One region of the Hydrogenophaga pseudoflava genome, then DNA from elsewhere that is predicted to be linked to it. Evidence: predicted binding sites of a transcription regulator. Region 1 holds the regulator's gene; each other region holds the start of a gene.
The links. The regulator HrcA, encoded in region 1, represses chaperone genes, less so after heat shock. The targets are predictions, from matches to a motif close to TTAGCACTCNNNNNNNNNGAGTGCTAA.

Region 1 (2,263 bases):
GTAGGCGCCCAGTGGAATGTCTGTGATGAAACCCAGGCGCCCCTGGTTGATGCCCACCAGGGGCACGCCATAGCGGGCCAGTTGCCGACCAATGCCCAGCATGGTGCCGTCGCCGCCGAGCACCAGCGCCAGGTCGATGGACCGGCCCATGGCAGGGACGTCCAGCGCCGGGTATTGCAGCAGGCCGGTGTTGAGCGCGGTGTCCCGCTCCAGCGAGACGTCGCATCCTTCGTCATGCAGGAACTCGGCCAGTGTCTCGACCACCTTGCCAGAGCCGGGTGCCTGGTACTTGCCGACGATGGCCACATGGGCGAATCGCAGGTGGCGCTTCGGCGCAGAGGCCTCGTGGCGGCGGGTGTCTGGCTGGGTCATGTGCAAATTACAACATAGGGGGAAAGGGCAGTCGGCCCCCCGGAAACCCTTGTCCTCATTCCCTGTTTTCGGGTGGCACCGTCCGTAAAATGGGGCCATGCTGGACGACCGATCCAAACTTCTGCTCAAGACCTTGGTCGAGCGCTACATCGCCGACGGCCAACCCGTCGGTTCCCGCACGCTGGCCAAGGCGGCCGGCATGGAGCTCTCACCGGCGACCATCCGCAACGTGATGAGCGACCTGGAGGAACTGGGGCTCATCGCCAGCCCCCACACCTCGGCCGGGCGCATCCCCACCGCCAGAGGCTACCGGCTGTTCGTGGACACCATGCTCACCGTGCGGCGCGAGGACATTTCGGGTGCAGAGAACATCGGCGCCACCGGCATCGAGGCGGGCGCTCAGCCGCAGCGCGTCATCAGCCACGCCGCCCAGATGCTTTCCAGCCTGTCGCAGTACGTGGGTGTGGTGATGGCGCCGCGGCGCGCCTCGGTGTTCCGGCACATCGAATTCCTGAGCCTGTCGGAGCGCCGCGTGCTGGTGATCCTTGTGTCGCCAGACGGGGATGTGCAGAACCGCATCATCCACACACAGGCGAACTTCACCCAGTCGCAGTTGCTGGAGGCGGCCAACTTCCTCAATGCCCACTACGCCGGCCTGACGATGGAAGAAGTGCGGGCGCGGCTGCGCAACGAGGTCGAGGCCTTGCGGGGGGAGATCGCGGCGCTGATGCAGGCCGCTGTGGACATCGGGGCCGACGCAAGCGCCGAGCGTGAGGAGGTGGTGGTCTCGGGCGAGCGCAACCTGCTGTCGGTGAGCGAGTTTTCCAGCGATATGGGGCATCTTCGCCAGCTGTTCGATCTGTTCGAACAGAAGACCCAGCTGATCCGCCTGCTCGACGTGTCTTCACAGGCCGATGGTGTGCGCATCTACATCGGTGGCGAAAGCCATGTCGTGCCCTTTGAGGACCTGTCGGTGGTCACGGCACCCTACGAGGTGGACGGTCAGGTGGTGGGCACGCTGGGTGTTATCGGTCCGCAGCGCATGCCGTACGACCGCATGATCCAGATCGTCGACGTGACCGCCAAGCTGGTGAGCAACGCCCTGAGCCACAAATGAGCAGGGCGTTACTGCGCCCTACAATGCGGGCCTCGTCGGGCCGTTAGCTCAGTTGGTCAGAGCAGAGGACTCATAATCCTTTGGTCGTTGGTTCAAGCCCAACACGGCCTACCAAAAAACCGTGCTACAATGCATGTCTTCGCGGCTGTAGCTCAGCTGGATAGAGTACTTGGCTACGAACCAAGGGGTCGTGGGTTCGATTCCTGCCAGCCGCACCAAATGAAAAGCCCGCAGCCACAAGCTGCGGGCTTTTTTCTTTTTCGCTCCGAAGCGTTCTCCCCGGGCCGTTTCTTCATGAGCAAAGCATTCACCCGCGAAACCGACTCCGACGCAGACGACGACCTGCCCGAACCGGCGGTGCTGCCGACCGGGGTGAACTACATCACCCGAGCGGGTTACGACCGGCTGCGGACCGAGTTGATGGCGCTGATCGACGACGAGCGGCCCCGCATCGTCGAGATCGTTCACTGGGCCGCCAGCAACGGAGACCGGTCCGAGAACGGCGACTATCTGTATGGCAAGAAGCGCCTGCGCGAAATCGACCGGCGCATCCGCTTTCTCACGCGCCGGCTTGAAGTCGCCGAGGTGGTGGACTGCTCGCAGCACCATGGCGGCGACCAGGTGTTTTTCGGTGCCACCGTGACCTATGCGGACGATGAGGGCAGGGAGACCACGGTGACCATTCTCGGCGTGGACGAGGCAGACAGCTCCCGCGGCGAGATCAGCTGGGTGTCTCCCGTGGCCCGCGCTCTGCTGAAGGCGCGAGTGGGTGAT
Region 2 (2,263 bases), 2.0 Mb from region 1:
CCGCGGGCGTAGCCGAACTTGTCCATCACCTCGTCGCACACGTCGGCGCAGGCGCCGCAGCCGATGCACTCGTACTGCAGGCCCTTGCGGATGTCGATGCCGGTGGGGCAGACCTGCACGCACAGCGTGCAGTCCACACACGAACCCAGGCCCTTTTCCTTCGGATCGACCTTCTTGCCGCGCGAGCCGCGCGGTTCGCCGCGGGCGGCGTCGTAGGTCACGATCAAGGTGTCCTTGTCGAACATCGCGCTCTGGAAGCGGGCATAGGGGCACATGTACTTGCAGACCTGCTCGCGCATGAAGCCCGCGTTGCCGTAGGTGGCGAAGCCGTAGAAGAAGATCCAGAAGGTCTGCCAGGCACCCATGGTGCCCGCCAGCACCTCGGCGGTCTGGGCGCGGATCGGCGTGAAGTAGCCGACGAAGGTGAAACCGGTCCACAGCGCGAACAGCACCCAGGCCAGGTGCTTGGCACCACGGCGCGCGAACTTGGCGCCGCTCATGGGCGCGTCGTCCAGCCGGATGCGGGCCGCGCGGTCGCCCTCGATCTTCTTCTCGATCCACATGAAGATCTCGGTGTAGACCGTCTGCGGGCAGGCGTAGCCGCACCACAGGCGCCCGGCCACCGCGGTGAACAGGAACAGCGACAGCGCCGACATCACCAGCAGGCCGGTGAGGTAGATGAAGTCCTGCGGGTACAGCACCAGACCACCCAGGTAGAAGCGGCGCGAGAGCAGGTCGAACAGCACCGCCTGGCGCCCGTTCCAGTTGAACCAGGGCAGCGCATAGAACAGGATCTGGGTGAACCAGACCGCGGCCCAGCGCAGGTGGGTGAAGGTGCCGCTGACCGAACGTGTCTGGATCTTCCGGCGCGACTCGTACAGGGAGATTTCAACGGCGTCCGGCTCGGGACTGGCCGCCGGTGCGGCGGTGGCTGCAGTGGTGGTGGACATGGTGAGGGTGGGGGAAAGTCTGCCGATGCCTGCCACTTTCCAAGAACCGTGCCAGACAAAAAATTCTTTGAATTCAGGCACTTGCCATCGGCCAAGTCTCTGCGAAACACTGCCACTCCGCCAATGGCTGCCAATATGGCAGATCATCTGGCAGCCTGGAATTTCCGGGGACGCACTTGAAATGGGCAGGACCGGCCCTTATGATTAGCACTCGCTGGAGTTGAGTGCTAACACCCGACTCCCAGTCGATCCGCGGGGCCCAGCCCCATGGCCAGTGGCCCCGCCCATCTGACCCCCAACATTTGATCCATTTCAGGAGATGCAATGAACCTTCGTCCTCTCGCCGATCGCGTGATCGTCAAGCGCATTGACAGCGAAACCAAGACCGCCTCCGGCATCGTCATCCCCGACGCCGCCGCAGAGAAGCCCGATCAGGGCGAAGTCCTGGCCGTCGGTCCCGGCAAGAAAAACGACAAGGGCGAACTGTCCGCCATGAACGTCAAGGTCGGTGACCGCGTTCTGTTCGGCAAGTACAGCGGCCAGACCGTCAAGGTCGATGGCAACGAACTGCTGGTCATGAAGGAAGACGACCTGTTCGCGGTCGTCGAGAAGTAATTCGCCCCTCATCCATCCCCATTTACTGAATCCGGAGAAATCAACATGGCAGCAAAAGACGTCATTTTCGGCGGCGAAGCCCGCGCCCGCATGGTTGAAGGCGTGAACGTCCTGGCCAACGCGGTCAAGACCACCCTGGGCCCCAAGGGTCGCAACGTGGTGCTCGAGCGCTCCTTCGGCGCCCCCACCGTGACCAAGGACGGCGTGTCCGTGGCCAAGGAAATCGAACTCAAGGACAAGCTCCAGAACATGGGCGCCCAGATGGTCAAGGAAGTTGCTTCCAAGACTTCGGACAACGCTGGTGACGGCACCACCACCGCCACCGTGCTGGCCCAGGCCATCGTGCGCGAAGGCATGAAGTACGTGGCCGCCGGCATGAACCCGATGGACCTCAAGCGCGGTATCGACCGTGCCGTCGAGTCCCTGATCGCCGAGCTGAAGAAGGCCTCCAAGCCCACCACCACCAGCAAGGAAATCGCCCAGGTCGGCTCCATCTCCGCCAACAGCGACACCTCCATCGGCGAGATCATCGCCAACGCGATGGACAAGGTCGGCAAGGAAGGCGTGATCACCGTGGAAGACGGCAAGTCCCTGCAGAACGAGCTGGATGTCGTGGAAGGCATGCAGTTCGACCGCGGCTACCTGTCGCCCTACTTCATCAACAACCCCGAGAAGCAGGCCGCCCTGCTGGACAACCC
Region 3 (2,263 bases), 2.2 Mb from region 1:
GCTGGTGCGGCCGCACGGCGCTCAGGGTCGCCATCGGCAGCGCGTCCAGCGCGCGCGCCAGCGGCGGCGACACCCCGTCCTCCACCTCCGCGCGCGCCAGCGCCAGCGCGGCCAGGGCGTTGGGTGCCCAGGCCAGGGCCACCGCCCCCAGTTCCTGCGCCTCGCCCCAGAGCCGTTCGCGCAGCGCCGCCCGCCCGCCGAACAGGCGCAGGCTGGCCGCCACCTCCAGCAACACGGCCTCTTCGGCGATGGCGACACGGGGCGTGAACTGCAGCGCCCAGACCGCCAGCGCCTGCAGCGCCGCGTCAGTGGGGGACGGCGGGTCGTCGGTGCTCGGCAGTCGGAGTGCGGACCACAGCATGGTCGGCCTCGCGAGGAACAGGGAAACGGTCGGCGGCTCCATGGCCCAGGTCCAGGTCCAGCAGCCGGGGCGGCAGCACCGCCGACAGCCCGGCCGGCAGCGCCGGCAGCTGCAGCGTGTGCGCCAGTGGTGGGCCCTTGCGCTTGATCACGTCGACCGCCAGGGCCCAGCCGGCACCCGGACGCACCAGCAGGCGCAGGGGCGCCGCCGACGATTCGCGCGCTGAGACTGCCGGCCGGCACAGCCACACCGGGCCTTCGTGCTCACTGGCCAGCACCTGCAGGCGCCGCAACTGCGCCGGCCGTGCCTGGGGCAGCCAGGCCAGCACCGCCCCGCAGCTGCCGGCCTTGACCAGCTGTTCGGTGGCCCAGAGGCGCTCGACCGGGGTGCCGGCCTGCACCCAGACCAGCTGCCGGGCTGTGACGCCGTACGGCAGCAGACCCGGCAGGTGCGGTGGCTGCGGCGGCCCGACCAGCACCACCTCCCGCCCGGTGGCGCAGACCCGGCCCAGCGCCGGCCCCAGCAGGCGGAACTCCAGGGCACCCGCTGGGCTCGACAACAGTTCGGTCAGCCCGAATCCGGGCCAGCCCCCGCCCGGCAAGGCTGCGTCAAGCGCCCCGAACCCGCTGGCGCAGCTGGCCGTGACCGGCCGGCCCAGCGTATCGCCGCGCCAGACGAGGGCGGACAGGCTGGCCGGCAGATCGCCGGACGGGCGGATGAACGGGGTGGGCATGGTGGCAGCAAGGACTCAAATACTGTTTTTATGTACAGTAAAAGAAATCGAACCGATTGTCCACCCCCGGATATCACGGTCATGGAACCATTCAATTAGCACTCACTCATAGAGAGTGCTAACATTTCTGCAAGACCACCTGAGGAGGTTCTTCACATGTCCACCACCCTGCTCGCCCCCGCCGCCCTGCCGACCACCACGCTGGCCATCGCCAGCCCGTGGAACCGTTCGCTGACGCTGCCGCCGCTGGGCAACCTGGACGCGTACATCTCCGCGGTCAACCGCATGCCGCTGCTGACGCTCGAAGAAGAGCAGTCGGCCGCCCGCCGCCTGCGCGACCACAACGACCTGGAAGCCGCCGGCCAGCTGGTGATGTCGCACCTGCGTCTGGTGGTGTCCATCGCCCGCCAGTACCTGGGCTACGGCCTGCCGCACGGCGACCTGATCCAGGAAGGCAACGTGGGCCTGATGAAGGCCGTCAAGCGCTTCGACCCCGACCAGGGCGTGCGCCTGGTGAGCTACGCCATCCACTGGATCAAGGCCGAGATCCACGAATACATCCTGAAGAACTGGCGCATGGTCAAGGTCGCCACGACCAAGGCCCAGCGCAAGCTGTTCTTCAACCTGCGCTCGATGAAGCAGGGCTTCCGCGCCGAGGCCGCCGAAGGCGACACCCACCGCGAGGCCCTGTCCGACAGCGAGATCGACGTGGTCGCGCGCGACCTCAAGGTCAAGCCCGAGGAAGTGCGCGAGATGGAAACCCGCCTGTCCGGCGGCGACGTGGTGCTCGACCCCTCGCCCGCCGACGACGGCGAAGAGACCTACGGCCCGATCGCCTGGCTGGCCGACGCCAACCACGAGCCGACCGCGATGATCGAATCGGCCCAGCGCGACGTGCTGGCCACCGAAGGCATTGCGCGGGCCATGGGCGAACTGGACGACCGCTCGCGCCGCATCGTGACCGAGCGCTGGCTCAAGGTGAACGACGACGGCTCGGGCGGCATGACGCTGCACGAACTGGCCGCTGAGTACGGCGTGAGCGCCGAGCGAATCCGCCAGATCGAGGTCGCGGCCATGAAGAAGATGCGCAAGGCCCTGGCCGAATTCGCCTGAGCCCGCGTGCTCAGCGCACGAGATCGATGCGGTCGATGGTCGGCCGCACCCCCAGC

Region 2: a site for HrcA is predicted at 1,155-1,181, ahead of groES (co-chaperone GroES). Genes of this name have one in related genera too.
Region 3: a site for HrcA is predicted at 1,190-1,216, ahead of rpoH (RNA polymerase sigma factor RpoH). Genes of this name have one in related genera too.

What each region holds. Positions count from the first base shown of each region.
Region 1 covers NZ_CP037867.1:1,339,125-1,341,387, forward strand. The annotation lists gene HPF_RS06595 (NAD kinase) at 1-372, opposite strand, end outside; gene hrcA (heat-inducible transcriptional repressor HrcA) at 470-1,489, shown strand; tRNA gene HPF_RS06605 (tRNA-Ile) at 1,527-1,603, shown strand; tRNA gene HPF_RS06610 (tRNA-Arg) at 1,631-1,707, shown strand; gene greB (transcription elongation factor GreB) at 1,709-2,263, shown strand, end outside.
Region 2 covers NZ_CP037867.1:4,158,231-4,160,493, forward strand. The annotation lists gene ccoG (cytochrome c oxidase accessory protein CcoG) at 1-950, opposite strand, end outside; gene groES (co-chaperone GroES) at 1,275-1,565, shown strand; gene groL (chaperonin GroEL) at 1,611-2,263, shown strand, end outside.
Region 3 covers NZ_CP037867.1:3,967,934-3,970,196, forward strand. The annotation lists gene HPF_RS19055 (Y-family DNA polymerase) at 1-361, opposite strand, end outside; gene imuA (translesion DNA synthesis-associated protein ImuA) at 306-1,094, opposite strand; gene rpoH (RNA polymerase sigma factor RpoH) at 1,251-2,207, shown strand; gene HPF_RS19070 (metallophosphoesterase) at 2,218-2,263, opposite strand, start outside.